Regions from separate parts of the Micromonospora musae genome, predicted to be linked through region 1. Evidence: riboswitches for the same ligand, from Rfam matches in the RefSeq annotation. Region 1 holds a riboswitch; the other holds the start of a gene.
The links. Region 1 has a riboswitch for glycine ahead of gcvP (aminomethyl-transferring glycine dehydrogenase). Riboswitches for the same ligand answer to the same signal wherever they lie in the genome.
Positions count from the first base shown of each region.

Region 2: another riboswitch for glycine. It lies ahead of D7147_RS06605 (amidohydrolase); the one in region 1 lies ahead of gcvP (aminomethyl-transferring glycine dehydrogenase).

Region 1 covers NZ_RAZS01000003.1:734,921-750,162, forward strand. Annotated here, with positions in the region: gene odhI (oxoglutarate dehydrogenase inhibitor Odhl) at 1-154, shown strand, start outside; gene ftsR (transcriptional regulator FtsR) at 205-906, shown strand; gene D7147_RS11450 (bifunctional nuclease family protein) at 1,090-1,554, shown strand; gene D7147_RS11455 (MerR family transcriptional regulator) at 1,759-2,355, shown strand; gene D7147_RS11460 (group I truncated hemoglobin) at 2,937-3,335, shown strand; gene D7147_RS11465 (globin domain-containing protein) at 3,338-4,513, shown strand; gene D7147_RS11470 (DivIVA domain-containing protein) at 4,566-5,249, shown strand; gene D7147_RS11475 (NAD(P)H-binding protein) at 5,266-5,916, opposite strand; gene D7147_RS11480 (NAD-dependent protein deacetylase) at 5,983-6,840, shown strand; glycine riboswitch at 6,948-7,045, shown strand; gene gcvP (aminomethyl-transferring glycine dehydrogenase) at 7,122-9,941, shown strand; gene D7147_RS11490 (DUF5999 family protein) at 10,057-10,257, opposite strand; gene D7147_RS11495 (chorismate-binding protein) at 10,405-11,574, shown strand; gene pip (prolyl aminopeptidase) at 11,685-12,629, opposite strand; gene D7147_RS11505 (TetR/AcrR family transcriptional regulator) at 12,804-13,574, shown strand; gene def (peptide deformylase) at 13,585-14,094, shown strand; gene D7147_RS11515 (GNAT family N-acetyltransferase) at 14,124-14,897, opposite strand; gene D7147_RS11520 (sulfite exporter TauE/SafE family protein) at 14,899-15,242, opposite strand, start outside.
Region 2 covers NZ_RAZS01000002.1:495,379-510,620, reverse strand. Annotated here, with positions in the region: gene D7147_RS06650 (ROK family transcriptional regulator) at 1-901, shown strand, start outside; gene D7147_RS06645 (M81 family metallopeptidase) at 915-2,384, shown strand; gene D7147_RS06640 (ROK family protein) at 2,389-3,354, shown strand; gene D7147_RS06635 (acetoacetate decarboxylase family protein) at 3,537-4,208, shown strand; gene D7147_RS06625 (SDR family NAD(P)-dependent oxidoreductase) at 4,546-5,232, shown strand; gene D7147_RS06620 (SAM-dependent methyltransferase) at 5,451-6,266, shown strand; gene D7147_RS06615 (thioredoxin family protein) at 6,318-7,205, opposite strand; gene D7147_RS06610 (alpha/beta fold hydrolase) at 7,216-8,172, opposite strand; gene D7147_RS06605 (amidohydrolase) at 8,424-10,172, opposite strand; glycine riboswitch at 10,439-10,533, opposite strand; gene D7147_RS06600 (low temperature requirement protein A) at 10,673-11,830, opposite strand; gene D7147_RS06595 (TIGR02452 family protein) at 12,060-12,872, opposite strand; gene D7147_RS06590 (iron ABC transporter permease) at 13,015-15,120, opposite strand; gene D7147_RS06585 (ABC transporter substrate-binding protein) at 15,117-15,242, opposite strand, start outside.

The DNA.
Region 1 (15,242 bases):
GGTTCGTGATGTGGGGAGCCTGAACGGCACCTACGTGAACCGGGAGCGGGTCGAGGCGGCCACGTTGAGCAATGGTGACGAGGTTCAGATCGGGAAGTTCCGGGTGGTGTTCATCGCCGGTCCGCGTCCGGAGGAGGAGGCCGGCCGGGGGTGAACGAGCCTGCGGCCTCCACGTCACCGGGGGCGGCCCGGTCCCAGCCGCTGATGAGCATCGGTGAGGTGCTGGGTCAGTTGCGGGTGGATTTCCCCGACGTCACGATTTCGAAGTTGCGTTTCCTCGAGGCTGAGGGGCTGGTCGAGCCGCAGCGTACGGCGGCTGGTTACCGGAAGTTCAGCTGGGACGATGTGGCGCGGTTGCGGTTCGTGTTGACCGCGCAGCGGGATCAGTATCTGCCGTTGCGGGTGATTCGGGAGCAGCTGGCCGAGTGGGATGCCGGTGGTGCGGTGCCGGGTCGGTCGCGGCCGACGTTGGTGGCGGTCGGCCCGGGTGGTGAGGTGCCGGGTCGGGAGGCGGATGAGCCGGTCGAGTCGTCGGAGGTGCGGCTCGGCCGGTCGGATCTGCTGGCTCGTAGTGGGTTGGACGAGTCGACGCTGGCGGAGTTGGAGCGGCTCGGTGTGGTGGTGTCTGATCCGCCGGGTTGGTACGACGGGGACGCGTTGATCATCGCTGGGGCGGTGGCGGGTCTGGCGGCGTACGGCTTGGAGCCGCGGCATCTGCGGGGTTATCGGACGGCGGCGGACCGGGAGGTCGGTTTGTTCGCGCAGTTGGTGGCGCCGTTGGTGCGGCAGAGTGATCCGGCGGCGCGGGCGCGGGCTGCGGAGACGGCGCGGGAGTTGGTGGCGTTGTCGCAGCAGTTGCATGCGGCGTTGGTGCGGGTCGGGTTGCGTTCGACGTTGGGCCGGTGATGCCGGTTGTCGGGGCGGTGTGCGGAAAGATCTCTCTCGGGAAGCGTGTCGTAGGCTTGCTGGGGTAACCCCTTTCTGGCGCGGGCGTGGTGCGGGTAGCGCGTGGGACGGCCGTGTCGCGGTCCGTGTACCGTGCAGGGAAGGGCGCGGTGCGGCGTAGGTGACAACGACACGGAGGCGGCGGTGCGCGAGCTGAGCGTGGTCGGGGTTCGGGTGGAGCTGCCCAGTAACCAGCCGATCGTCCTGCTCAGGGAGGTCGAGGGGGACCGCTATCTGCCGATTTGGATCGGCGCGGTCGAGGCGACGGCGATCGCTTACGAGCAGCAGGGTGTGAAGCCGGCTCGACCGTTGACGCATGATCTTCTGCGGGATGTGTTGGCGGCGCTTGAGGCGCCGTTGCGTGCGGTGGAGATCACTGAGTTGAAGGACAACGTGTTCTTCGCCGATCTGTTGATCGGGGACGGGGTGCGGGTGTCGGCCCGGCCGAGCGATTCCATTGCGTTGGCGTTGCGGGTGGGGGCTCCCATTCGTTGTGCCGAGCAGGTCCTCAGTGAGGCGGGGATCGTGATCCCGGATGAGCAGGAGGACGAGGTGGAGAAGTTCCGCGAGTTCCTGGAGCAGGTGCGTCCGGAGGATTTCGCGGGCTGAGTGGTTGGCGGGCGGTTGTGGCTCGCCGGCTGCGGACGTCACGGTGGGTGACGTCACGCTTCGTGTGGTGATCTTCTATCTGGCTGCGCGGCGTGTCGCGACGGTTTCTGCGCGGTGACCCCGGATTGTCGCTATAGGGTTTCCGTGTCGAGGGGTCGCGTCCCGGAAACGACGCGGCACCGCACGGGCGGGGAGGTTGTCCGGATGCACGAGCCGCGGAATTCTGATCCGGGTACGGAGCTGGACGAGCCGGGTGTGGCGTCGCCGTGGTCGGCGACGGATAGTGACGGTTCGGTGGGTTATCGGGGTGTGACGGCCTGCCACGCGGTGGGTATCAGTTACCGGCAGTTGGATTACTGGGCGCGTACGGGTCTGGTGGTGCCGAGTGTTCGGGACGCGTCGGGCTCCGGTACGCAGCGGTTGTACTCGTTCCGCGACCTGGTGGTGTTGAAGGTCGTGAAGCGGCTGTTGGATGCCGGGGTGTCGTTGCAGAACATCCGTAAGGCGATCGAGGCGCTGCGTTCGCGGGGTGTCGAGGACCTGGCGGGGATCACGTTGATCTCGGACGGTACGACGGTCTATGAGTGCCGGTCCCCGGAAGAGGTGGTCGACCTGTTGCAGGGTGGCCAGGGGGTGTTCGGCATCGCGATCGGTGGTGCGTTCAAGGAGATCCAGGGTTCGCTGTCGCATCTGCCGGCGGAGCCGGCCGCGGAGGCTGCGGAGGCCGGTGAGCCGGCGGTGGCGCCGGAGTCGGTGGGGGACGAGTTGGCGGCTCGGCGGGCGCGTCGACAGGCGGGCTGAGCGGGTTCTGCTGCGGGTTCGTGGCGGGTGCGTCGGGTGACGCGCCCGCCTTTTTCGTGTCCGCCGGGGCTGGGCCGGTGGGCTCTGTGACGTTGGGTGTGTGCGACGCGCCGATGGTTGTTGCAATTTTCATGGTGACTCTGCGTATAGATGGGTGTGGGCGGGGTCGGGTGGTCGGCCGTTCGGCGGGGTTGGTCGTACGGGCGGTGGAGCCCGTTGTGGCGGGATGGATGATCCTGGTCAGGCGATCGGGCAGCTGCCGTCTGCGGTGGTCAGCGGGGGTAAAGCGGCTGTGGGGGGCGGGTTTGTCGGCGGGTTCTGTTGTGGACGGCCGGCGCATGCCGGTCACGGAGGGTGCTGTCACAGTCGCCTCTGGTTGATCATGAGGTAGCGGTTTTCGTCACTGCCCGTGGTGGACAGTGTCAGGAATTTGATAGGGGGGCCATGACCGGAACGGCTTGACGCGCTATGGTCCCTGACGCGGTTGGCCCGGATACGGGTGTCGCCCCACCGGGCGTCACCCGTCGCGCCGGCGGACCGCCTGCCCCTCGCGCCACCCCTCCACTTCGGAAGGAAAGACCGTGACGGTTACGTCAGAGACCACCCCCGTCTCGCACTACCAGCGGATCGGCGGTGCCAGCTCGGTGAAGGCCGCTGTCGAGCTGTTCTACGACCGGGTCCTCGCCGACCCGGAGCTCGCCGGCTACTTCACCGACGTGGACATGACCGGCCAGCGCCGGCACCTGGCGCTGATGCTGACCGTGGTCCTCGGCGGTCCGAACGAGTACACCGGCCGCGGCCTGGCCGAGGCGCACCAGCCGATGAACATCCCCGTCGCGCACTACGCGAAGGTGGGTGCCCACCTGACCGAGGTGCTGACGCAGCTCGGGGTGCCGGCCGACGTGCTGGCGCACGTGCGTACGGTGCTCGGTGAGGTGCAGGACCAGGTGGTGGCCACCGGGAACCGTCCGGGCGCCTGAACGTGGACGTCGCACGGCTCAAGCAGAGCTGGTCCCTGGTCGCCGCGCACGGCGACCAGGTGCCGCTCTACTTCTACTCGGCGTTGTTCCTGAACCATCCCGAGACCCGGCAGATGTTCCCCACGAACATGGCCGGTCAGCGGGATCGGCTGGTCACCGCGTTGGCGCACATCGTGACCAACGTCGACCAGGTCGACCGGCTCGTCGGGTTCCTGCAGGACCTCGGCGCCGACCACCGGAAGTTCGCGGTGCGCCCCGAGCACTACCCGGCCGTCGGTGAGGCGCTGCTGGCCACGTTGCAGCACTTCCTGGGCGAGCAGTGGACCGACGAGCTGGCCCAGGACTGGGCGGGCGCGTACGGGCTGGTGTCGCAGGTGATGATCGACGCCGCGCAGGCGGCGGAGGCGGTGGCCCCGCCGTGGTGGGTGGCCGAGGTCGTGGCGCACGAGCGGCGGGCGTTCGACGTGGCGGTGCTGACGTTGCGTCCGCAGTACCTGCTGCCGTTCATGCCCGGGCAGTCGATCGGGGTGTCGCACCCGGCGGTGCGGTCGTGGCGGTACTACTCGCCGGCGAACGCGCCGCGGCAGGACGGCACGTTGGAGCTGCACGTGCGGGCCGCGCCCGGCGGCGTGGTCTCGTCCCGCCTGGTGTACGGGTTGGCGGTGGGTGACCACCTGCACTTGGCCTCGCCGGTGGGCGACCAGCTGACGTTGCGCTCGGCCGGGGCCAGTGACCTGCTGCTGCTGGCCGGCGGCACCGGCTGGGCGCCGGTGAAGTCGATCGTGGAGCAGGTCGCCGCGGAGGGCTCCGGCCGCCGGGTCGACCTGTACGTGGGGGCCCGGTCGCGGCTGGAGTTCTACGACACGGATGCGATCGAGAAACTGGCCGCGTCGTTCCCGTGGTTGACGGTGACGTACGTGGTCGGTGCGGACCCGCAGCGGCCTGGCGAGTTCGTGCACGCGGCGGATCGGGCGCTGGCCGACGGTGACTGGCGGTCCCGGCACGTGTACGTGTGCGGTTCCGACGAGATGGTCGGTCACTCCGTTCAGACGTTGACTCGGGCCGGCTACCACGCGGGGCAGCTGCACCACGAGGGGCTCGGCAAGCACTGGTACGGGCCGGCGTGGCGGACGGCGCTGGATGCGTCCGCGCCTGACAACTCCCGAGGTGCCCGGTGAGCGCGAGGAGTCGACTCGTGCCGGCCGTGGCCGCTAACGAAAGGTCAGTGCGGTGAGCGCGACCCCGATCAGCAGGTACGACGGGATGCAGCAGGTGTCCGGCGGTGTCCAGGTGCGGATGACTGCCGACCGGGTGCGCCGCTGGGAGTTCTCCTCGGCGTCGTTCACCCGCCGCGGCTACGACAACACCGACGTGGACCGGTTCCGGATGCAGGTCGCCGACGAGCTCGACCTGTTGTCGGCGCAGCTCGCGACCCTCCGCGCGGAGAACGAGCGGCTCAACGACCGGGTGGAGTTGCACCGGCACGGGGTGATCCCGAGCAAGAACACGGCGACTCCGATGCCGGCGGCGAAGGAGGTGAACCTCCTCTCCGCGGCGCAGCGGGAGGCGGAGCAGATCATCGCGCAGGCGCACGACTACGCGCGTCGGGTCGCCGAGTACGCCCGTACCCAGTACGAGAGCTACATGCAGGCCGCAGTGGAGGAGGCGAGGCAGGAGGCGGAGCGGGCCGTGAACGAGTACCGCAGCAACGCCGGGCCGAGCTTCGACGACTCCGTGGCGACGCGAGAGGCGCTGCGGATCTTCGGCGAGATGATGATCTCGCACATGCAGGCGGCGGCGCGGCATCTCGACGACGGCAGTGAGCAGTTGGCGCGGACCGTCGACCGCCTGGTCGGGCAGGCCGTGGCGGCCGGGGCGCAGCAGACCGCGTTGCCGCGACACCACCAGCGCTGACCGGCGGCGTCGCCGGTCAGCCTGCGGTCACCGCCTCGGCGATCGGGGTGTCGCCGGCGACGAGTTCCAGGATCGCCCCGGCGGTGGCCGGGGTGTGCAGCAGCGCGACCAGGACGCCGGCGACGTCGGCGCGGGTGACCGCGCCGGAGGGCACCCGCCGGGCCAGGGTGACCCGCCCGGTGGGCCGCTCGTCGGTGAGTCGGCCGGGTCGCAGCACCGTCCAGTCCAGGTCTCGGGCGGCGAGGTCGTCCTCGGCGGCTTTCTTGGCCCGCAGGTAGGCGGCGAACACCGCGTCGGTGCCGGGCCGCGGCTCACCTTCCACGCCCATCGAGGAGACCAGTAGGTAGCGGCGGACGCCGGCCTGCTGCGCGGCGTCGGCGAGCAGGACGGCGGCGGCCCGGTCGACGGTGTCCTTGCGGGCGGCACCGCTGCCCGGCCCGGCGCCGGCGGCGAACACCACCGCGTCGGCGCCGGCGAGGTGCCCGGCGACCTCGGTGACGTCCGCGTGTTCCAGGTCGCAGATGATCGGCTGGGCGCCGGCCGCGGTCAGCGCGGCGGACTGGTCGGGGTCGCGGATCAGACCGGCGGCGTGGTCGCCGCGGTCGGTGAGTTCCCGTTCCAGCAGGCGGGCGATCTTCCCGTGTCCTCCGGCGATGACGACGCGCATGCCTTCCAACCTAGCCGCCGGTGGGCGCGGCGGTGGACGCTGAGGCAGCATGGAGGCGTGACGGAGATGATCGACGCGCTGGTCGAGCGGGTCAGCGGCGGCGGTGTCGTGGTGTTGAGCGGGGCGGGGCTGTCGACCGAGTCGGGGATCCCGGACTACCGGGGGCCCAGCGGGGCGGCGCGCCGGCACACCCCGATGACGTATCAGACGTTCACGGGGGATCCGCTGGCGCGGCGCCGCTACTGGGCGCGCAGCCACGTGGGGTGGCGGCTGATGGCCCGCGCGTGGCCGAACGACGGGCATCGGGCGGTGGCCCGGTTGCAGCACGGCGGCCTGGTCGACGCGGTGATCACGCAGAACGTGGACGGGTTGCACACGGCGGCGGGCAGCCGCGAGGTGGTGGAGCTGCACGGTCGTCTGGACGTGGTGGTCTGCCTGGACTGCGGCAACCGGGTCTCGCGGGAGGAGCTGGACCGGCGGCTGCGGGAGGCGAATCCGGATTTCGCGGCGCGGGTCGCGGCGGTGAACCCCGACGGTGACGTGGAGCTCGACGACGCGCAGGAGGCCGGGTTCCACGTGGTGGACTGCACGGTCTGCGGCGGGGGGACGTTGAAGCCGGACGTGGTGTTCTTCGGGGAGACGGTGCCGGCGCCGCGGGTGGCGAGCTGCTTCGCCCTGGTGGAGCGGGCCCGGCTGCTGCTGGTGCTGGGTTCGTCACTGACGGTGATGTCGGGGCGGCGGTTCGTGCTGCGGGCGGCGAAGCTCGGCATCCCCGTGGTGATCGTCAACCAGGGGGCCACCCGCGGGGACGCGTACGCGTCGTTGACCGTGGACGCGGCGTTGGGTCGCGTGCTGCCCGCGCTGGCCGATCGGGCGGTCGGCGCGGCGGCGGTGACGCCGGTCACGCCGGTGGCCGCCGGCTGAGGCCCGCCCGCGCGGGACGGCACCGGCCGGACCCGCGCGCAAGATCACGTGGCCGGGGTACGAAATCTGGCGGAAACCCGAGCGCTGGTAGCGTTGACCATGCCGGTAACACCCACGGGGGAGAGACCGCCCAGCTGTACCCGGGCGGCGCCGAAGGGGCAAATCCTCCCCGGAACCTCTCAGGCAAAAGGACCTCGTGGGCAGGCACTGTGGAGCGCTGCACGGGGCGCGACAGAGGGGGAGGCCGACCTGTTCGACCTCGCCCCCCGGGAGCGCAGCCCATGACCGCAGAGTTCGCCACCCGTCACATCGGCCCCGGCCCGGACGACGAGCGCCGGATGTTGGAGACCGTCGGCCACAGCTCCATCGACGAGTTGATGGACGCGGCGATCCCCGAGGTGATCCGCTGGCACGGCACCCTGGACCTGCCGGACCCGGCGACCGAGGCGGAGGCGCTCGCCGAGCTGCGGGCGTTCGCCTCCCGCAACACCGTCGCCGTTTCCATGATCGGTCTGGGGTACCACGGCACGCACACCCCGGGTGTGATCCGCCGTAACGTGCTGGAGGATCCGGCCTGGTACACGGCGTACACGCCGTACCAGCCGGAGATCAGCCAGGGCCGGCTGGAGGCGCTGCTGAACTTCCAGACCATGGTCACCGACCTGACCGGGCTGGCCACCGCGAACGCGTCGATGCTCGACGAGGGCACCGCCGCGGCCGAGGCGATGACCTTGGCGCGGCGCGCGTCGAAGAGCAAGAGCAACGTGTACGTGGTCGACGCCGACGCGCTGCCGCAGACCATCGCGGTGATCAGCAGCCGGGCGGAGCCGCTCGGCCTCGAGGTGCGGGTGCTGGACCTGGCGACCGAACCCCTGCCGGGTGAGCTGTTCGGCCTGCACCTGCAGTACCCGGGGGCGTCCGGTGCGGTGCGCGACCACGCGGGGCTGGTCGACGCGGCGCACGCCGCCGGGGCGGTGGTGACCGTCGCCGCGGACCTGCTGGCGTTGACGCTGCTGCGCGCGCCGGGGGAGATCGGCGCGGACATCGCCGCGGGCACCACCCAGCGTTTCGGTGTGCCGATGGGCTTCGGTGGCCCGCACGCCGGTTACCTGGCGGTGCGCTCGGGGTTGGAGCGGATGCTGCCGGGCCGGCTGGTCGGCGTGTCGAAGGACGCGGACGGCAACCGGGCGTACCGGCTGGCGTTGCAGACCCGGGAGCAGCACATCCGGCGGGAGAAGGCGACCAGCAACATCTGCACCGCGCAGGTGCTGCTCGCCGTGATGGCCGGCATGTACGCCGTGTACCACGGCCCGGACGGGCTGCGGGCCATCGCCCGGCGTACCCACGAGATGGCGGCCCGGCTCGCGGCCGGCCTGCGCGCCGGCGGGGTGGACGTCGCGGACGTCGCGTTCTTCGACACCGTCACCGCGACGGTGCCCGGCCGGGCCGCCGAGGTCGTCGCCGCGGCCGCCGAGCGGGGGGTGAACCTGCGGCTGGTCGACGCCGACCGGGTCGGGGTCTCCTGCGACGAGACGACCACCGGCGCGCACGTGGCGGCGGTGTGGGCGGCGTTCGGGGTGGCCGGGGTCGACGGGGACGTCGACGCCGCGCTGCCGGCGGCGCTGGCCCGCACCTCGGAGTTCCTGACCCACCCGGTGTTCAACAGCCACCACTCGGAGACGGCGATGCTGCGCTACCTGCGCCGGCTGGCCGACTTCGACTACGCCCTGGACCGGGGCATGATCCCGCTGGGGTCGTGCACGATGAAGCTGAACGCGACCACCGAGATGGAGCCGGTCAGCTGGGCCGAGTTCGCGCACATCCACCCGTTCGCGCCGGCGGAGCAGACCACCGGCTACCGGGAGATGATCAGCCAGCTGGAGGGGTGGCTGGCCGAGGTGACCGGCTACGACGCGGTCAGCGTGCAGCCCAACGCCGGTTCGCAGGGGGAGCTGGCGGGGCTACTGGCGATCCGCGCGTACCACCGGGCCCGGGGTGAGGGGCACCGGGACGTGTGTCTGATCCCGTCGTCGGCGCACGGCACCAACGCGGCCAGCGCCGTGATGGCCGGGATGCGGGTGGTCGTGGTGGCCTGCGACGAGGACGGCAACGTCGACCTGGTCGACCTCGACGCGAAGATCGACAAGCATCGGGAGACGCTCGCCGCGATCATGGTGACGTACCCGTCGACGCACGGGGTGTACGAGACGGGCATCGCGCAGCTCTGCGCGAAGGTCCACGACGCGGGCGGTCAGGTGTACGTCGACGGGGCGAACCTCAACGCCCTGGTCGGGTTCGCGAAGCCGGGGAAGTTCGGGGCGGACGTGTCGCACCTGAACCTGCACAAGACGTTCTGCATCCCGCACGGCGGCGGCGGCCCGGGGGTGGGTCCGGTGGCGGTGCGCGCGCACCTGGCCCCGTACCTGCCGGGTGACCCGGCGGGGGAGCGGGCCGACGGCTCGCCGGCGATCTCGGCGGCCCGGTACGGGTCGGCGGGGATCCTGCCGATTCCGTGGGCGTACCTGCGGATGATGGGCGCGGAGGGGCTGTCGCGGGCCACCGGGGTGGCGGTGCTGGCCGCGAACTACGTGGCGGCGCGGCTGCGTAACCACTACCCGGTGCTGTACTCCGGCAACAAGGGCCTGGTGGCCCACGAGTGCATCCTCGACCTGCGTCCGTTGACGAAGGCGACCGGGGTAAGCGTCGACGACGTGGCGAAGCGGCTGATCGACTACGGCTTCCACGCGCCCACGATGTCGTTCCCGGTGGCCGGGACGCTCATGGTGGAGCCCACCGAGAGCGAGGACCTGGGTGAGCTGGACCGGTTCTGCGACGCGATGATCGCCATCCGGGCGGAGATCGACGAGGTGGCTGCCGGGCGGTGGCCGGCGGGGGACAACCCGCTGTCCAACGCGCCGCACACCGCGGCGATGGTCACCGGTGACGAGTGGCCGCACCCGTACCCGCGGTCGGTGGGCGCGTACCCGGCCGGGGTGGACCGGGCCGGTAAGTACTGGCCGCCGGTGCGGCGCATCGACGGCGCGTACGGCGACCGGAACCTGGTCTGCTCGTGCCCGTCGCCGGAGGCGTTCGAGGACTGATCGCGGCGAGCCGGGGCGGTCGGATCGCACCGCCCCGGCGTCGTCGACCCGGCCGCGGCGGCCCCGGATCGGGGCTAGCCTGGTCGACGGACGTGCGGTGACGCTGTGTGGTCGCTCAGGCGACGAGGGCGTGTCGGGCGGGGCCGCGGTGCGGGGCGATGCAGCTGCCGTCGGGGAGCAGTTCGCCGGTGTCCTCGAAGACGATCACGCCGTTGCAGAGCAGGCTCCAGCCCTGCTCATGGAAGCAGGCGAGGACCCGGGCGGCTTCCCGATCAACGGCGTCGGCGGAGGGGCAGGTGGGTTGGTGCTGGCACATCGGGTTCTCCGGACTGTGGGGGCACTGTGTCATGGTTCACATGACCAGTGACGCACAGTACCAAGCGAAAGTGGTCCGCATCGAGCAGGTCCACGCGGGCGAGTCGGGAAATCCGCTGAACGGACGAGGAAGAATGGGCCAGTCGGCGTGGACACGCTTTCAGTAGCAGCGATCGATGTTCCGGCGGCGCCCGCCGGCTGCCGCCGTACCCTGGTCGAACGGGCCCGCTGGCAGTGGCGCCCCAGCGACGGCGGTGACCCCGCCGCCGACGTGCAGGAGTTCCTCGCCGCGCACGGCCTGCCGCTGGACGACCTGGCCCGCCCCGCCCCCGACCACGACCCGGACGGTCCCTGTGGCGCCGCCCTCTACGTCTCGGCCGCGGCAGGCGCGCTGATCGGCGGCGCGCCGGCCGGTGCGCCGACCCCCTCGCCGGCGCTGCCGGAGATCGCCGTGGTGGTGTACGGCCACACCGACGCACCGCCACCACCACCGCCGCCGGCCGCCGGACCCTGGCGGCTCGGCGACTGGCGGGAGAGCTGGACCCCGACGCAGCACGCCGAAGCCGTCGAGGCGGTCCGCCAGGCCATCGGCCGCGGCGACGTCTACCAGGTCAACGTGGTCGGGCACGCCGCCGCCCGCTACACCGGCGATCCGCTGCCGGCCCTCACCCGGCTCGGCGCGCTACCCGGCGCCCGCTACGGCGGCACGCTGACCGGCGCGGGCTGGGCGATCGGCTGCGCTTCCCCGGAGACGCTCATCGAACTCACCGACGGCCGGCTGGTCACCCGACCCATCAAGGGCACCCGCCCGGCCACCGCCGCCGGCGCGCGGGAGCTGCGGGCCAGCGCGAAGGAACGCGCCGAACACGTGATGATCGTCGACCTGGAACGCAACGACCTGGCCCGCGTCGCCCGCACCGGCAGCGTGCGGGTGGACCAGCTCTTCGCGGTACGCCGCTGGTGCGACCTGTGGCAGGCCGAGTCGACGATCTCCGCGGTCGTCGCCGACGGGCTGGGCCTGGCCGACCTGCTGCGCGCGGTCTGCCCCGGCGGGTCGGTCACCGGGGCGCCGAAACGCGCCGCCCTGGAACAGATCGCCGCCCTGGAACCCGTCGGCCGCGGCGCCGGCATGGGCGCGCTCGGCTGGGTGGCCCCCGGCCGGATCGACCTGGGGCTGACCATCCGCACCGCCGCCGCCGACGGCCAGCGGCTGCACGTGTGGGCCGGCGGCGGCATCACCTGGGACAGCGACCCGTGGGCGGAGGTCGCCGAGGCCGCCGCGAAGAGCCTCCCGGTGCGCGCCGCCCTCGCCGGCTGACCCGGCACGCCCTCCTTGCGTTCCCGGGAGATCAGGTCGGCCTTGCGGAGCAGCGCGAGCCGCTCCTGCGTCGACCGCCGCGCGCGGTCGCGGTGTCGAGCGTGGGTTGCTCAGCGGGCGAAGTCGTCCAGCGCGGCGACGACCCGCTCGCCGATGCCGCGTCCGGCGCCGTGACCGGCGGCCTCGACCAGCTCCAGGCGCGCATCCGGCCAGGCCTGCGCCAGCTGCCACGCGATGACCGGCGGGCTGCTGATGTCCAACCGGCCGTGCAGCAGCACCCCGGGCACCCCTGCCAGCCGGTGCGCGTCGCGCTGCAGCTGCCCGTCGGGCAGGAACGCGGCGTTGCGCCAGTAGTGGGTGACCAGCCGGGCCGAACGCATCCGGAACTCGGGATCCTCGAAGCGGGGGTCCGGACCGGCGCCGGGGACCGTGCGCACATGGGTGTCGTCCCAGGCGCACCAGTCGCGGGCGGCCCGCTCCCGTACGGCCGGGTCGGGGTCGGCCAGCAGCCGGGCGTACGCGTCGGCCAGGTCACCGTCGCGGTCGGCCGCCGGCACGCCGTCGCGGAAACGGGCCCACTCGGCGGGGAAGATCCGGCCCATCTCCCGCGTGATCCACTCGACCTCACCGGGGCTGGTGGTGACCACGCTGAACAGCACCATCGCGCTGACCCGCTCCGGGTGACGCTGGGCGTACGCCAGGGCGAGGGTGGAGCCCCACGACGCGCCGAGCACCAGCCACCGGTCCACGTCGAGGTGCTCGCGCAGCCGTTCGATGTCGGCGATCAGGTGAGCGGTGGTGTTGACGGAGAGGTCGACGTGCGGGTCGGCGGCGTCCGGGCGGCTGCGTCCGCAGCCCCGCTGGTCGAACAGGAGCACCCGGTAGCGGGCCGGGTCGAAGTAGCGCCGCCAGCCGGGCGTGGCCCCGGAGCCGGGACCGCCGTGCAGCACCACCGCCGGTACGCCCTGCGGGTTGCCGCAGGTCTCCCAGTAGAGGTGCTGGCCGTCGCCGACGTCGAGCATGCCGTGGGCGTACGGCTCCACCAGTGGATACATCCGGCCCTCCCCAGAGACGACAGCGGCGTTACGTTAGCGGTGTGCACTCCACGCCGGTCATTGCGGCCACCCTGGCCACCCTGGCCGCCGTCGCGCGCCGAGCGCTGCGCCCGCACAGGCCGCCGCCTCCGGCGCCGTACGGCGTACGTCCGGGCGGCGGTAGAGTCACCGGACGTGACCACGGAGTACAGCGGCACCGGTGACCCCGCGCGCAGCCTCGCCCTGCTCTGGCGAACCCGCGAACCCGCCAGCCGCAAGGGCCGCGCCGACCTGAGCGTCGAGCGGATCATCCGCGCCGCCATCGACCTGGCCGACGCCGAAGGGCTCGGCGCGCTGTCCATGCGCCGCGTCGCCGAACGCCTCGCCGTCGGCACCATGTCGCTCTACACGCACGTACCCGGCAAGGGCGAACTGCTCGACCTGATGCTCGACACCGCCTATGGCGAGACCCTCACCAGTGAGCCCACCGGCGACACCTGGCGCGACCGGCTGGAAGACCTCGCCCAGCAGACCTGGGCGCTGTACCTGCGCCACCCGTGGCTGCTGCAGGTCGCCACCAGCCGCCCACCCCTGGGCCCCAACCTGATCGCCCGCTACGAACGCGAGCTGCGCGCCGTGGACGGCATCGGCCTCACCGACCTCGAGATGGACGCCGTGCTCACCCTCGTCGGCGGGTTCGTCCACGGCGCCGTCCGCGGCGCCGTCGAACAGGCCCAGGCCGCCGAACGCACCGGCCTGACCGAACAACAGTGGTGGCACGCCCACGCCCCCTACCTGGAGAAGGCGATGGACCCCCACCGCTTCCCCCTCGCCGCCCGGGTCGGCGCGGCCGCCGGCCAGGAGTACCAGGCCGCCGGCGACCCCGTACGGGCGTTCGAGTTCGGCCTGGCGCGCATCCTCGACGGCATCGAGGTGCTCATCCGCGGCCGCCGCACCGCCGGATAATCTTGCCGACATGACCATGCGCCCCATCCGGATCATCGGCGACCCCGTGCTGCGCACCTCGTGCGCGCCGGTGACCAGCTTCGACGCCGAACTACGCGCCCTCGTCGGCGACCTGATGGACACCCTGCTCGGCGAACCCGGACGCGCCGGTGTCGCCGCCCCGCAGATCGGCGTCGACGCCCAGGTGTTCGTCTACGACGCCGACGGGCACCGCGGCCACCTGGTCAACCCGACGATCGAACTCTCCGAGGAGACCGAGGTCGACGACGAGGGCTGCCTCTCCATCCCCGGCCTGTACTTCCCGACCCGCCGCGCCCTGCACGCCACCGCCCACGGCTTCGACCAGCACGGCGAGCCGCTGACCATCTCCGGCAGCGGATTCCTCGCCCGCGCCCTGCAACACGAGACCGACCACCTCGCCGGCCGGCTCTACGTCGACACCCTCAGCGGCGACACCCGGCGGCGGGCCCTGCGGGAGATCCGCGCCGGCCGCTTCGACTCGCCGCGCCGCCGCGGCTGAACCCCCGCTGACCGCCCGCCGCCACCGGCTCAGCGCCGGGCGGTCAGCGTGTACTCGCCGTAGTCCGCGACCCGGGTGAACCCCAACCGCTCGTACAGCCGCACCGCCGCCACGTTGTCGGCCCGAACGTTCAACGTGACGTGCGCGACGCTGTCGCACAGCCGCCGGCAGAGCGCGGACACCACCGCCGCGCCCAGACCACGACCCCGCAGCCGAGGATCAGTGGTGACATTGCCCAACGCCGCCACCCCGTACGCCGGCGACCAGACGTGCACCCCGGCCACGGCGACCAGCGCGCCACCGTCACGGATCCCCACGTACTGCCCGGTCTCCACCATCCGCGGATCGAACCAGTTACCCGGATACGCCCGTGCGTAGAGAGCCCGCAGCTGCGGCAGGTCCGCCGCGCCCAGCGGCACCCCGGCCGGGGTGACCCGGGCCAGGCGCGCCGGATCGGTCAACGCCATCTTCAGGTGGGCGGCCGGCCCGTCCAGGTCGAACGCGGGCGCCAACGCCGCCGCCGCACCGGGGGAGAGGTGCGCGTACAACCGGGCCGGCAGCAGCGGGGCCAGCTCGGCGAGCAGCGCCGCCAACCCGGCGGCGTGCTCCGGCCCGGCGAACGCGAGCAGCGTCGGCGGCTCCACCCCGTGATACAGCAGCGCCACCTGGTCGCCGCGGCGGAACCACGACGTGTACGGCCAGAAGAAGTCGTCCAGGTCACCGAGCTGATACGCGTGCAGCACCGGATCCCGGCCGAGCAGCCCGGCCAGCACCACCCGGTCGTGTTCGGCGCGTACCGGCACCTCAGCCGGCCAGCCACTGGTCGTAGCCGAGCTTGCCGACCAGCGCCAACACCACCACCAGCAACACGATCCGCACGAACCCGGCCCCACGACGCAACGCCATCCGCGCGCCCACCGCCGCGCCGACGACGTTGCACACCGCCATCCCCGCCCCCAGCAGCCACCACACGTGCCCGGTCGCCGCGAACACCACCAGCGCGCCCAGGTTCGTGCCCGCGTTGACCACCTTCGCCATCGCCGACCCGTGCACGAAATCCGCCCCGACCAGCGCCGTGAACGCCAACACCAGGAACGTGCCCGTACCCGGACCGATCAGCCCGTCGTAGAGAGCGATGCCGACACCGG
Region 2 (15,242 bases), on a different contig from region 1:
GTTGGGCGGCCGGCACGCCCGGGTCGGGTTGTGCGCGCCCGGCGGCGGGCTCCGCGCCACCGAGGAGGTGGCGATCGACATCGCCGCCGGCCCCGGCGACGTCTTCGACGTCGTCGCGGCGACGGTCACGCGACTCCGGTCGGCGTCCGCGCCCGGCGAGCCGCTGCTCGGCGTCGGCGTCGCCCTGCCGGGCCCGGTCGAGTTCCCGCACGGGCGCCTGGTCGGACCGGCCCGGATGCCCGGCTGGAGCGGTGTCGACGCGCGGGCCGACCTCAGCGCCCGCTTCCAGGTGCCGGTGGTCGTCGACAACGACGCCAAGGCGGCGGCCATCGGCGAGTACGTCACCCGGAGCCGGGTGGCCGGCGACATGATCTACGTGAAGGCCGGTACCGGCATCGGCGCCTGCCTGGTCAGCGGCGGGCAGATCTACCGCGGCGGTCGTGGGCTCAGCGGCGACGTCACCCACGTACCCGTGGCGGAGGGCGGCGAGCGGCACTGCTCCTGCGGCAGCCGGGGCTGCCTGGAGACCGTCGCCAGCGGCGCGGCCCTCGCCCGCGAGCTGGCCGAGCAGGGTTCGTCGGCGACCACGGTCGCCGAGATCGTGACGGCGGTGGGCGACGCCGACCCGACCGCGGTGACCATGGTGCGCCACGCCGGCAGGCTGCTCGGGGTGGCCCTCTCCGGCCTGGTCAACTTCCTCAACCCCGACAGCGTCGTCATCGGCGGCGCCCTCTCCAGCCTCGACGTCTACGTAGCCGCGACCCGCGGAATGCTCTACGAACGCTGCCTACCCTCCATGACCCAGTCCCTGACCATCGAAGCCAGCATCGCGGGCCCGGACGCGGCCCTGGTCGGCCTCGGGCACCTGCTGCGCACGACCGCTGACGTACGACTCTCCTGAGGAGCCACCACCCGTGCCACGCCCACTCCGCATCGCCATCGGCGGAATCCACATCGAGTCCAGCACCTTCTCGCCCCACCTGAGCAGCGCCGACGACTTCGAGGTCACTCGGGGCGACGCGCTGCTGGCCCGATACGACTGGCTCTCCCCCGCCCGCCCCTGGGCGATCGACGTCGAGTGGATCCCGCTCGTGCACGCCCGGGCCCTGCCCGGCGGTGCGGTGGAGCCGGCGACGTACCAGGCCTGGGCCACGGAGCTGGTGGAGAAGCTCGCCGCCGCCGGCCCGCTCGACGGCATGCTGCTCGACATCCACGGGGCGATGAGCGTCGTCGGGCTCGACGACGCGGAGGGCGAACTGGTCACCGCCGTCCGCTCGGCGATCGGGCCGGAGCCGTTCGTCTCCGCGGCGATGGACCTGCACGGCAACGTCTCGAAGGTGCTCTTCGACGCCTGCGACCTGCTCACCTGCTACCGCACGGCACCGCACGTCGACGTCTGGGAGACCCGCGAGCGCGCCGCCCGGAACCTCGTCGAGGCGTTGCGCCGGCGGCAGCGCCCGCACAAGGCTCTGGTCCACGTGCCGATCCTGCTGCCGGGCGAGATGACCAGCACCCGCGAGGAGCCGGCCCGGGGACTCTACGCGCGGATCCCCGAGGTCGAGGCGCGCGACGGCATCGTCGACGCGGCGATCTGGATCGGGTTCGCCTGGGCCGACCAGCCGCGCTGTCAGGGTGCGGTGGTGGTCACCGGCACCGACGCCGACGCCACCGCCGAGGCGGCGCGTGAGATCGGCGGCCACTTCTGGGAGGCCCGCGAGGAGTTCGCCTTCGTCGCCCCCACCGGCACCATGGACGAGTGCCTCGACACCGCCCTGGCCGCGGTCGCCGACCCGGCCCGGCGACCCTTCTTCATCAGCGACTCGGGCGACAACCCCGGCGCGGGCGGCGCCGACGACGTCACCTTCGCCCTCGAACGGATGCTGGCCCGCCCGGAGCTGCGCGACGGCTCCCGCCGCGCCGTCTTCGCCTCGCTGGTCGACCCGGAGGCGGTGGCGCAGATCGCCGACCAGCCGCTCGGCGCACCGGTCCGGGTGACGGTGGGCGGGCGGATCGACTCCCGCGACCCGGGGCCGCTGCCCCTCGACGGGATCCTGGAGGCGGTCGCCGACGACCCCGACGGCGGGCGGTGCGCGAGCGTACGGGTCGGCGGTGTCAGTGTCCTCGTCACGTCCCGCCGGATGCAGTACCGCCTGCTGAGCTCCTACGCACGACTGGGGATCGCGGTCGACCAGGTCGACCTCGTCGTGGTGAAGATCGGCTATCTCGAGCCCGAACTCTTCGACGCGGCCGGCGACTGGCGACTGGCCCTCACACCGGGCGGCGTCGACCAGGACCTCCTGCGGCTGCCGTACCAGAACGTGCTGCGGCCGATGTTCCCGCTGGACCGCGACTTCACCGCGGACCTCACCGTGGTGACCGGGTGATCGCGTGACCCGACCCGAAGAGCAGTGCGTCCTCGCCGTCGACGTCGGAGGGACGACCATCAAGGGCGCCGTGGTCGGCGAGGACGGCCAGATCCGGCACTCGCTGGTCGTGCCGTCGCAGGCGGACGACGACCCGGTCAAGGCGGTCCGGTCGCTCTGCCGCCGGCTGCGCGACGACGCGCTCGCCCTCGGCGTCACCCCCGCCGCGATCGGGGTGGTCACGCCGGGCCTCGTCGACGAGGTCGAGGGGGTGGTGCGGTACGCCGCCAACCTCCAATTCCGCAACGTGCCGCTGCGCGCCCTGATCGGCGACGACCTCGAACTTCCGGTCGCGGTCGGGCACGACGCGCGCGCGGCCGGCGTCGCCGAGGCGGTGGGCGGGGCGGCCCGCGGACTCGACAACTTCCTGCTGCTGCCGCTGGGCACCGGCATCGCCGCGGCCGTGGTGGTGCACGGCGTGCCGGTCTCCGGCGCGACCGCCTCGGCGGGCGAGGTCGGCCACATCCCGGTCTACCCGGGTGGGGAGCCCTGCACCTGCGGCCAGCGGGGGTGCCTGGAGGTGTACGCCTCCGCCGGCGGCCTGGCCCGCCGCTACGCCCGGGCCGGCGGAACGTCCGGACTGGACAGTCGGGCCATCGCCGACGCGGTGGCCACCGATCCGGTGGCCCGCACCGTGTGGGACGACGCGACCCGGGCCCTGGGGACCGCCTTGGCCACTCTCACCCTGACCATCGACCCGGCTCGCATCGTGCTCGGTGGCGGGCTGGCCGACGCGGGCGCGCTCTTCTTCGACCCGGTACGCGACGCCCTCCGGGCGGCCCTCGCCTGGCGGACGCCGCCACCGGTGCTGCGCTCCGCCTTCGGCGCCCAGGCCGCACAGATCGGCGCGGCAGTGCTGGCCCGACGGGAGGCAGGTCTGCCCGTTCCGGACGGCTGGGGCGCCCCCGAGCAGGTGCCTCCCACCGACTGACGGCGGATCACCGGATCCGGGCCGGGGCGGGCGTCGCTCGTCGCCCCGGCCGGGACACCGGTCGAGCCGCGCCGGACGGCGTCGCACCGGACCGTCGCATGTCGGCAATCCGTCGTTGTCTGCCGGGTGACCCCTCCGTAGCGTCGCGACTACAGATCGATGCCACGCGGAAGGGACCCCTCGTGACCGAACTCGTCGCTCCGCAGCTCGTCGTGAACAGCAGGATGCTCTACTTCGGGTGGACGCCCGCCGACCCCGAGGCCGTGGCCGCGCTCGTGCCCGACGGGCTGAAGCCCGCACCGAACCGGCAGGTCTTCATGAACCAGTACGTCGTCGACGACCCGGGGCAGACCTCCGGCTTCGGCGCCTACTCGCTGACGTACATCGGGCCGGACCTCTCCGGGGTCGACGCCCCCGACGGGATCACTCCCGGTCGCTGGTGGACGCACTACTTCAACTCGAGTCCGGTCGTCCGCGCGTACGCCACCGCCCGCGGCGTGCCCGCGACGGCGGGGACCACCACCATCGAGGTACGGGGCAAGCGGCTGGTCGCCACGACCGATGCGGACGGCGTGCCCGTGATCAGGGCGACGGCCCGGGTCGGGCGCACCGGTGACGCGGTGAACCGGGGGCAGCTGCGCTACCTCACCCGGGTCGACGGCGCCTTCGTCAGCGGCAACTACCCCTTCGTGGCGGAGCCGGTCGACCCCTTCGAGGTGGAGTCGCTGGAGTTCCTCGAGCCCGAGCACCCGGTGTACGCGCTGCGCCCGGCCGATCCGCTGGAGGTCGTCTGGGGCTTCTACTCGCCGCGCTCGTCGTTCGCCTATCCCGGCGGAGAGTCGGTGCTCGACTGACCGCCGGAATCCCGGGTTCCGCCCGTGGCGCCAGCTCCGGCACCACGGGCGGAACGTTCAGCGGGCGGTCGCGCAGGTGGCGCAACCGATCAGCTCCAGCGACACCTGCAGCCGCTCGAGGCTGATGTTCTTGGCGATGGTGTCCTCCGGCGTGTGGTACGGCGGCTCCAGCAGCGCCGGGGTCTCCTCGCCGCGCCACGAGAAGTCGGTGTGACCCCGGCCACCACCGGCTGCGGGACCGCGCGCTCGCCCGGCATCCCGGAGCGGATCCCGAACGCCGCCGCGCTACTGTCGGTAATTGCCGATCAAGGGATGACCGGTGGGAGGAAAAGGGCCAATGAGCACGTCCATCATCGTCGGCGGCAGCAACGGGCTGGGCCGGGCCATCGCACAGCACTTCGCGGACCGCGGGGACACCGTCGTCATCACCAGCCGGGACAAGGCGCGCGCCGAGGAGGTCGCCGCGGAGATCGGCGGCGCGACCCGAGGGCTGGGCGCCGACCTCTCCCGACCGGAGACCATCGCCGCCGCCTTCGGCGACGTCACCGAGGTCGACAACCTGGTCATCACCGCCACCAGCCAGACCCCGAACAGCCTCGGCGCGTTCGACCTGGAGGCGGCGATCACCTCGGTGACCATCAAGCTGGTCGGCTACGCCGAGACGGTGCGGGTCCTGCGCGACCGCTTCCGCCCCGGCGCGTCGGTGGTGCTCTTCGGTGGCGTCGCCAAGGACCGCCCGTACCCCGGATCCACGATGGTCACCACCCACAACGCCGGCCTCACCGGCCTGGTGAAGACCCTCGCCGTCGAGATCGCGCCGTACCGGATCAACGCGCTGCACTCCGGCATCGTCGGTGACAGCCCGAAGTGGCGCGACATGCCCAACCACCCGCACGTCGCCCGCACCCCGATCGGCCGGCTCGTGACGATGGCGGAGATCGTCGACGCGACCGACTTCCTGCTGCGCAACGGCGGCATCAACGCGCAGGAACTCTTCATCGAGGGTGGGGTCCTGGCCGGCTGAACCCGGTCGACACAGCCGTGAGCCGAGCGGCCGCCGGGGATTCCCGGCGGCCGTTCGGCGTATCAGGTGCGGCGGCCGCCGGGGGGCTGCGCCGGAACGCACCCGGCGGTAGGGTGTCGGTTCATCCCTTGTGGACGTCCGTGCGGGGCCGGTGACCTGACGCCCGGCGGCGCGGGCGAGACCCGGAGGACCGCGCACTACCGACGGAGGGGACCGGCATGGTCGGTGCGAGCGACGAGAACGAGGCGAAGCCGGCGACCGCGGCCCGGATCTACGACTACTACCTCGGCGGCACGCACAACTTCCCGGCCGACCGGGAAGCCGCCGAGGCGATGATGCGGGTGCTTCCGTTGGGGCCACAGCTGGCCCGGACCAACCGGGCGTTCCTGCGGCGCGCCGTACGTCACCTCGCCGAGTCCGGCGTACGGCAGTTCCTCGACGTCGGCTCCGGCATCCCCACCGTGGGCAACGTCCACGAGATCGTCCAGCAGATCGCGCCGGAGACCCGGGTGGTCTACGTGGACATCGACCCGGTGGCGGTGGCGGAGAGCGAGGAGATCCTCAAGGGCAACGAGCTGGCCGCCGCCGTGCACGGCGACCTCCGCGAGCCGGCGAGCATCCTCGCGCACCCGCAGGTCAACGCCCTGCTCGACCTCGATCGGCCGGTCGGTCTGCTGTTGGCGGCCGTGCTGCACTTCGTGCCCGACGACGATGTCGCCTACGGCGCGGTCGACCGGCTGCGCGCGGCGCTCGCGCCGGGAAGCCACCTCGTGATGTCGCACGCGACCACCGACGAGGTACGGCACGACCAGGACGAGCTCGACGTCGCCCATGACATCTACCGGCGGCGCACCACGACCCCGCTCGGTCTGCGTAGCCGGTCGCAGTTCGAGCGCTTCTTCGCCGGGCTGGAACTCGTCGAACCGGGCGTGGTGTGGCTACCGCTGTGGCGCCCCGCCCCGGACGACCCGCAGTACTTCGCCGACGACCCCCGGCGTAGCGCCGGCCTGGGTGCCGTCGGCCGGGTCCCCTAGGTTCGCCGCGGACCCGGCCTGCTCGCCTGAGCGCCTCGGCCGCTCTCGCGGTCAGGGGCCGAAGGTGAAGACGTATGCGCGGCAGCCGGGCTCCTCGGCGACGAGGGTGAGCAGGTGGTCTCCGCGCGCCGCACCGGCGACGAGCCGGACCATGCCCGGCCGGTCGACGCGCACCACGCCGTCCGCGTCGACGTCGGCGCCACCGCGGTCCGCCACCGGCCGCCCGTCCAGCAGCACCCGCAGCGCGGCCCGGCCGGACGATCCGGGTTCGACGACGAGGTTCACCTCACCGGCGTCGAACGGCAGCGCGAGCTCGCCGGCGCCGCTCACGAGTTCGACGTAGTCCCCGCTGTCGCGCCAGTCGCCGGTCAGCTCGAAGGCGCCCGGCAGCCGCCGGTCGACGCCGAGGTACGTCTCCTCGGTCACCCCCGCGTACGAGGGCTGTTCGGTCGCCGCGAAGGTAGCCACCTCCGGGGTGACCGAGGGCAGCTCGACATCGGGGTCCCGGTCCACCAGGAGCTGCCGGAGCACCGCCTCCGTCCGGTCGTACTCGCCCTCCCCGATCCACCGGGCGACGCGCTTGCCGTCCGCGTCGAAGAGGTAGCGGGCCGGCCACGCGATGTTTTCGAGGGCCGACCAGACCGTGAAGTCGTCGTCGAGCGCGATCGGATAGCTGAGCTGGTGGTCCCGGATGCCCCGGTCGATGTTCTCGGCGTGCTTGCCGAATTCGAACTCGGGTGCGTGCAGGCCGATCACGGTGAGGCCCCGGTCGGCGTAGTCGCGGTGCCAGGCCCTGACGTAGGGCGCGGTGCGGATCCAGTTGATGCAGGTGTACTCCCAGATGTCGACGAGGACGACCCGGCCGGCGAGCGCGTCGGGTGTCAGCGGTGGCGAGTTCACCCACCGTCGGACGTCGAGGGGCGGCAGCCGCACGGTCACCGTGATCTCGTCATCCGCCGGCCGTCCCGCCCCGGTACGGAGCCAGGAACGTCGTCAGCGCCGCGAGCAGCTCCTCGGGCGCCTGCTCGGCGAGCCAGTGGCCGGCACCGGGAATGACCACGGTCTGCACGTCGTCGGCGAGGGCCGTCATGGCCTGCCCGGGGCGGTCACCCCAGCTCTGCTCTCCGCCGATTCCGAGCACGGGCATCCCGAGCCGTCGGCTCTTACGCTGCTCGTTCTGGGCGAGGGTGGCGTCCCAGGCGCGGTAGAGCCCGAAGCTTCCGCGCCGGACGTCGGGGTCGGAGTAGAGGTCGAAGTAGTACCGCAGCGCGTGGTCCGGCAGCGGCTCCCCTCCCTGGATGGCGAACTCGTAGCCGTAGAAGATCTCCTCCCGGCCGCTCACCAGCTGTTCGGTCAGCTCGTCGTCGACCCGGTTGAAGGCGATGTGCCAGACCTTGTTGTTGACCGGCGCGGGAAGGAACAGCGGCGGTCCGGAGGACACCTCCGGCGGCCCGGGGATCTCGGCGACGACCAGGCGCTCGACCCGGTCCGGGTGGTCCGCCGCCAGCGCGTAGGCGATGATGTAGCCGGTGTCGTGGCCGACGACGGCGAACCGCTGGTGGCCGAGCGCGTCCATCAGCGCGACCAGGTCGTTGGCGAGGGTGGCGCTGTCGTACCCCTCCCGGGGCTTGTCGGTGCGCCCGATGCCACGCTGGTCGACCGCGATGACCTCGAAGTCCCGGGCGAGCGCCGGCATCACCAGCCGCCAGGCGTACCAACTCTCCGGCCAGCCGTGCACCAGCAGCAGCGGCGGACCCGCACCACCGACGACCACGTGCTGACGCACTCCGCCGGCCTCCACGTAGTGGCTGGCGAAGGTGTCGGTGAAGCCGGCCGGGAGCTGCGGAGCCTGCGAGACGGTGCCGGGACCCTCCGCGACGGGGTACCGCGCCGAAGACGAGCTCACGACGATCTCCTTTCGCCTCGCGACCCGGCGCGCGACGAAGGCGCCGGCCCCTCACGCCGCAGGCCACCGAGGGTCATGGCAGGGTCAGCCTAACCAGGGCGCGGGCGCGGGCGAGCCGATATGCGGCTTTCCGGCGTCGGCGCGGAGACGGCCGATCCGGTGTGGTGTCGGGGCCGACCCCGACACCACACCGGACCAGGTGTCACCGCCGCGAGCCGCTCACGTGAACTTCGGCGGCGGCGCGGGTTGCGCTAGTCGAGCGGGGGAAGGTTCGACGGAGGCAGGTCCGGCCCGAGGTCCGGAGCGGTCTCGGTCGAGACGATCCGCCGGGGCGGCCACTTGACCCCGCGCGGGGGCCAGGACTGTCCGGTCCGCTGCAGGAACCACTTCGGCGGCTCGTAGAGCGGGAGCTGATAGTCGTTCGGCAGCATGCTCTTCCACTTGATCTTGGAAGTGCGTCGGTCGAACTCCTCCTTCATCTCGGCCAGGATGGTCGGCTGGGTCAGCAGGTCGACGGTGGTGGCCGCGAGGTACTTCGCGGCGGCCAGCATGGAGACGTGCCCCGGGTTCGCTGCCGCGGTGGCGGTGTGGTGCCACGAGTGGTTCTTCGTACCGCCGGGCTGGTGCGCGGTGCCCATGGAGATGGTGGGCACCTGCCAGCTGATGTCGGCGACATCGGTCGAGCCGCCACCCATGAAGACCGGTGATGGAGGTCGAAGTTCACTGATCGTGCCCGAGAAGCCGGTCTCCGCCGAACCGTTCGACCGCTGCAGCGCCTTGCCGAAGCGCTGGTCGGCCTCGGAGAACGTCGGCGGGCCGACCTGCGTCATGTTGGCGTACATCAGCTCGGCGCCGCGCTTGTTGCCGAGCTTGTTCCACACGCCGCCCATGATGCGGTGCTCCATCCGGGTGCCGGTCGCCAGCGCGGCTGCCTCCGCGCACTTGACGATCTTGTCCATCAGGACCTTCGAACGGGCCGGACTGCCCTCACGCGCGTAGTACCAGATGCTCGACAGCGTCGGGAAGACGTTCGGCGCCTGCCCCGTCTGCCGGATCGCATGGTGCATACGGGCGGTGTGCGCCATGTCGCTCTCGCGAAGGAACTCGGTGAGCATCGCCATCGCCGTGACCGCGTCCTGGGTGGACCTGGTCTCCAGCGGGGAGCCGCCGTGACCGTCGGTGCCGAGGAAGTGGAAGGCGACGCTGTACATCGCGTTGCCCGAGCTCCAACTGGTGCTGTTGTTGGTGGCCGGGTGCCAGTCGACGAAGGCGTCCAGCCCCCGGTAGACCCCCGCCTTCACCGCGACCGACTTACCGACGAGCTGCTCCTCCGCCGTGGAGCCGAAGAACTTGATGGTGCCGTCGAGGTTGCGTGCCTTCATGGCCGCCGCCGTCGCCGCCGCGGCGCCGGCAGCCGCGGCACCCAGCGCGCAGTGCCCGCAGCCGTGGCCGAAGCCGTACGTGGGGGCGTACGGGTCATGGTGGTAGACCAGCGGGTTGTGCTTCGGGTTCCCCTTCTCCTGCGACAACCCGGGCAGCGCGTCGTACTCGCCGCTGAAGCCGATCACCGGCTTGCCGGTGCCGTGGCTGAACGTGGCCACGAACGCGGTGGGCATGCCGCCCGCACCCCACTCGATCGTGAACCCGTTGGCCGCCAGGAACTGCGCCTCCGCCCAGGAGGAGTTCCACTCCGCCAGCGAGGGTTCCGCGTACTCCCAGATCCGGTCGTTCAGACCGGCGATCCGCTCCGACTGGCGGTCGATCCACGAGATCGCGGCATCCTTGGCCTGCGAGTCGACGGCGAGGTTCGTCGGCGGCTCGTAGTTGACGAGATCGGACGGCATCGTCTTCGGGTCGAGCGCGAGGTCCGACGCGGCAGCCAGGGCCGGGTCCGCCGCCAGCGCGGGGGCGATCGCCAACCCGGCGCCGGCCATGCCGAGCAGCCCCAGCAGGTCCCGACGGCTGTAACCCGACGGATCGAGATGATCGGTTTCGCACATGGTGCAACGCTCCTCGATTGAGAGCTGATCAACCGGCCACGCTGACGGGTCATCGACAAGCCCAGGGACGATCGGCGACCCGGAGTCACGGAGTCGCGTCGGGAGGAAGGGCTGGAGGGGGGATCGGAGGCATGACGATGAGCCGGCTGACCATTGGACGCGGCGGGCGCCCTCCGTCCCCACTGTCTGTGTACCTGAGAGTGTCCCCGGCTCTCGCCGGCTTCCCCCTTCGGTGAGCGGCGCATGCCGCTGCTCTCCAGTGGCGCCTCGGAACTGCAGTACTTGGGCCTGTGAGTTTCCGGGGAGGTTGCTCCTTCGGCGCCCCCCTTGGCCAGGGGGAGGACTCTCCTGCAGCTCCTCAAACGGCTTATTTGATCCAACGCAGAAGGCGGCCGAATGTCAACCCTCGTCCCATGGTTGCTCAGTCAAGGATTCGGCTGCCTTCGATGTCGACACGACGAAATCAGGTCGATGAAACCGCTCAGCGGATCGGCTCCGGACTATGCGGCAGCGTCGCGCCGACCCCGCCACGCATCCGTACGGGTCACGCCGAACAGGATGCCGGCGTTGACGATCACGACGAAGATCGGGGCCAGCAGCTTCAGCGCCGGCATCACCGCGATCATCAGCACCAGCCAGCCGATCCGGGATCGGGAGAGCCGGTCGAGGAGCTCGTACTCGAAGATCACCCGTCCGAGCAGGAACAGGAACGAGCCGCCGACCACGAGCGCGACCAGACCGCTGTGCGTGCTTCCGAACGGCTCGGCGAGGGCGAGGTCCACTCCGGCGGTCGTCGCGATCACCCCGGCCACCAGAACGACGTAGACGTACGGCGCGAGGCGCACCGCGCGACGCGGATGCCGGCGCACCGATTTCTCGACGAGGAGTTCGGTCCGGAACACGTAGATCTGCCACAGCAGCAGCGCCGCGGCGATAGCCGCCAGGAAGATGACGACCCGCGCGGTGGCGAAGCCCAGAATGCTGAGTTTCAGCGTGGAGGCCAGCACCAGGTCGCCGATCACCAGAATGGCGATCTGCTGGTATCGCTCGCCGAAATGCGGGGTCAACCGGTCGTACTGTTCGAGTGGAACCCGGCCCAGCCCGGGCGTCGGAAAGCGCAGCGCGGCGACGATGTATTCGATTACGAGGGCGGCAGCCCATAACGCTCGACGCAATTCCGGATCGGTGAGCGCGCCGGCCAGCCAGAGCAGCCCGGAGAAGGCGAACCAGAACAGGAACAGCTTCACCCGGAGCTGCGCGAAGTGCCCGCGCAACGCCCGCACCAGCATGAGCCCGCGGGCCAGGTGGATGCCGACGTACGCGCCGGCGAAGAGGAGACCATGCTCGGCGAAGGCGCTCGGAATGGCCGCCGCCATGAGGCCCACCCCGAGCATGCCGGTGGCGAGAACCCGTTGGATGACCCGCTCGCGGGGATCGAAGAAGTCGGTCGCGATCGCGATGACCGACCACGTCCACCAGGCGGCCAGCAGCAGGATTACCGTATTCGCCAGCCCACGCCAGGAGAGGTCCCGGGCCAACTGCATCGACAACTGCGCGAACGTGGCGATGTAGAAGACGTCGAGGAGCAGTTCCAGGAGCGTCGATCGACTCGAGGACCGGGGATCCCGGATCAGCCCCGACGGTCTCGCCCCGGTCATCGATCAGCCATTCCTGCCCTCGTCGCGGCCATTCGCGGCCGAACCGCTCCCTGCGGCCGAGGAAGCGGTGGCGCCCTTCAGGCTAGGCCCTCCCCCACGGCCGCACGTCCGGAAAGTCCGAACCTCCGCCCACCCCCGAGGTCCGCTGCTGCCGGACCTCCACCCGCAGCCGCCGGCCCCGCCGACGCCCTCGCACCGCCGACGGACGGGCCGCCGGGTGGCCGGTCGGCTAGCCCGCGGCGGCACCCGGGAGACGTTCCGCGAAGGCGCGGTACACCGGGGTGCCGGCCAGACCGTCGCGGATGGCGAAGACCACGAGGTCGAACCGGCCCACCGCCCGCAGCGCCTCGGCGAACGCGCCGGCGACCGTGGCCGGGTCGTTGCGGAACACCCCGCACCCCCACGCGCCCAACACGATCCTCCGGTGTCCGTGCGCGGCGGCCACCTCCAGCACCCGCCGGGCCCGCCGGGCCAGCACCGCCGGCACGTCGGAGGCGTGCTCGGGCTGGTTGCGGACGATCGCGCCGAGGTTCGGGGCCGCGGCGGTCAGGAACGACGTGCCGTACGGCTCGTCGAGCAGCACACCCTTGTCGTCGCGGAACACCGGCACGCCCGGCGAGTAGATCACCCGGTCGCTGTAGCGCAGATCCCGCTGGGCCCGGTGGAAGGCGTAGAAATCCGGCGCGGCGAGCAGGCACGGGTACAGCGCCGACGAGCGGGCGATGCTCTCCTCCTGCGCCTTCGCCCCGCCGAGGAACCCACCGCCCGGATTCTTCGCCGAGGCGAACACCAGGGCCGCGGCGCCGGACCCGAGTCGCCGGGCGGCCTGCAACGTCGTCTCGTACGTCACCTCGACGACACCGGCGCCCACCGCTGCGCTTGGCGGGACGAGCACATCGTCCGGGAGATGGTGCCGGGTGCCGGCGATGGCGGCGGGTACCGCCTCGCCGAGGTCGACCTCCACGCCGGAGCCCGAGCGGTACCGCCCCGACTCGACGATCGCCACCGAATGCCGGGCGATCTCACGGAGACGACTGCTCACTGGTGCGCCCGCCGCAGGGCGAGGGTGGGGGTCTGCACAGCCAGCAGGCTAGGCAGGCGATCCCCCACCGGCAACCGGTATTCCGTCCACCCCGGACCCCGTCGAGCAGCCGCGACGGTTCACCGGCGAGGCGCCCCCGCCGTCATCGGGACCGCTCGGTGGCGCGGGAGCGCCAGAGCAGCCACACGAAGTAGGGCGTACCGATCATGGCGATGACCAGGCCGGCGGGGATCTGCGCGGGCGCGATGACGGTACGGCCGAGTGTGTCGGCGACGCTGACCAGCAACGCGCCGAGCAGTGCCGCGACCGGCAGGACCCGTGCGTGCCGGCCACCGACGAGCGCCCGGGCGAGGTGCGGCGCCACCAGTCCAACGAATCCGATCACGCCGACGGCGGAGACCGCTGTCGAGGTGAGCAGCGCCGCCGCCCCGAGGGCGAGTAGCCGGGTTCGTTCCAGCCGGACGCCGAGCACCCGGGGGGTGTCGTCGTCGAGGGCGAGCAGATCGAGTTCCCGCCGAGCCGCGACCACGGCCGGGGTGAGGACCAGCAGGGCGATCGCCACCGGCAGCACCTGGGTGGCGGTGCGTCCGTAGGTGGAGCCGGAGAGCCAGGTGAGGGCCTTGCCGGTGTTCCACGGATCGTAGGAGACGATCAGGAAGGTGATCAGGGCCAAGCCGCCCTGCCAGGCCCCGAAGCCGATCAGGACCAGCCGGTCCGAGCTGAGCCCGCCCCGCCAGGCGAGCCCGTAGACGAGGGCGAAGGCGAGGAGGGCGCCGAGCCCGGCGACGCCGGAGACGGCCCAGACGCCGGCCAGCGGCACGAAGGTCAGCAGCGAGACCGCACCCAGGCCCGCACCGGCGGTGATGCCGAGGATGCCCGGTTCGGCCAGCGGATTGCGGCAGACCGCCTGCACGGTGGTGCCGGCGACCGCGAGGGCCGCACCGGAGAGCAACGCCGCCGCGACCCGCGGCCACCGCTGGTCCAGCACGAAGGTGTACGCGGGCCCGGTGTTCCCGTTCAGCCAGTTGACGATGTCGCCGAGCAGCACCCAGGTGTCCCCGGCGAGCATGCCGACCAGCACCGCCCCGACGGTGAGCAGCGCGGCCACGGCGACCACCGAGCGGTGGAAGGTCGAGCTGCGGACGGCCGCGTGGCCGCCGGGTGGGCGGCGGGTCGGGCCGGCGTCGCGGTGCCGTCGGGCGAGCCAGATCAGGACGGCCGCTCCGAAGAGGGTGGTGACGACCCCGGTGGGGATGTCGACGCCGGCCTGCCCGCCCATCACGGCCCGCAGCAGGATGTCGGAGCCGAGCACGATGAGCACCCCGGTGATGCCGGAGAGCGGCAGCAGGATCCGGTGCCGGTGCACGCCGGGCACCACCCGGCCGAGCAGGCGGACGATCACCGGCGCGCAGAGGCCGACGAAGGCGACCGGGCCGGTCAGGGTCACCGCGGCGGCGGAGAGCAGGACGGCGAGCAGGGTCACCAGCACCCGGGTGCGCCGCACGTCGAGACCGAGGACGGTGGCCGTGTCGTCGCCGAGGCCGAGAATGTCCAGCCGGTGCCCGAGCAGCATCAGCGCCACGACGGCGAGGCCGATCACCGGCGCGAGTTCGCGGACCGCGACCAGGTCGCTCTGCACCAGGGAGCCGTTGCCCCAGGCGAAGAGGCCGATGGTGGCCTGTTCGAAGAGGAGCAGCAGCAGGGTGGTCACCGAGCTGAGCGCCATGGCGGTGGCCGAGCCGGCGAGCACGAGCCGGGTGGTGCCGGTCTGTCCACCGGCGGACATGGCCAGCACGAGCGCCGCCGCGGCGATGCCGCCACCGAAGGCGAGGGCGCCAGCCGGCAGCGCGGGCAGCGCGATCCCGAACGCGGCCACGGCGACGATGGCGAGGTGGGCGCCGGCGTTGACGGCGAGGGTGTCCGGCGAGGCGAGCGGGTTGCGGGCGACCGACTGGAAGGCGGCGCCGGCGAAGCCGAGCGCGACGCCGATGGTGAGGCCGGCGAGCAACCGGGGCAGCCGGGAGGCGATCAGCACGCGGGCCGCCTCGTCGTCGCCGCCGGTGGCCAGCCGCAGCAGGTCGAGGGCGCCGACGGCGGAGGTGCCCTGGGTGAGGTGGACCGCCGCGACGACGAGCGTGAGCAGGATCGCGGCGACGAAGAGCCCGACGAGGCGGGGCTTGGCGAGGGGCCCGGCCGGAGCCGGCGCGAGGGCCGGCTCCGGGCGCGGGGGCGCGGTCAGGGTGTTCACACCGCGTAGGTCTTGACGAACTGGTCGATGTACTGCTTACCGGAGAGCGGCCCACCGAAGGTCCAGATGCCGTCGGGCATCCGGTGCAGGTGCTTCTGCTGGACGAAGGGCAGCGACTTCCA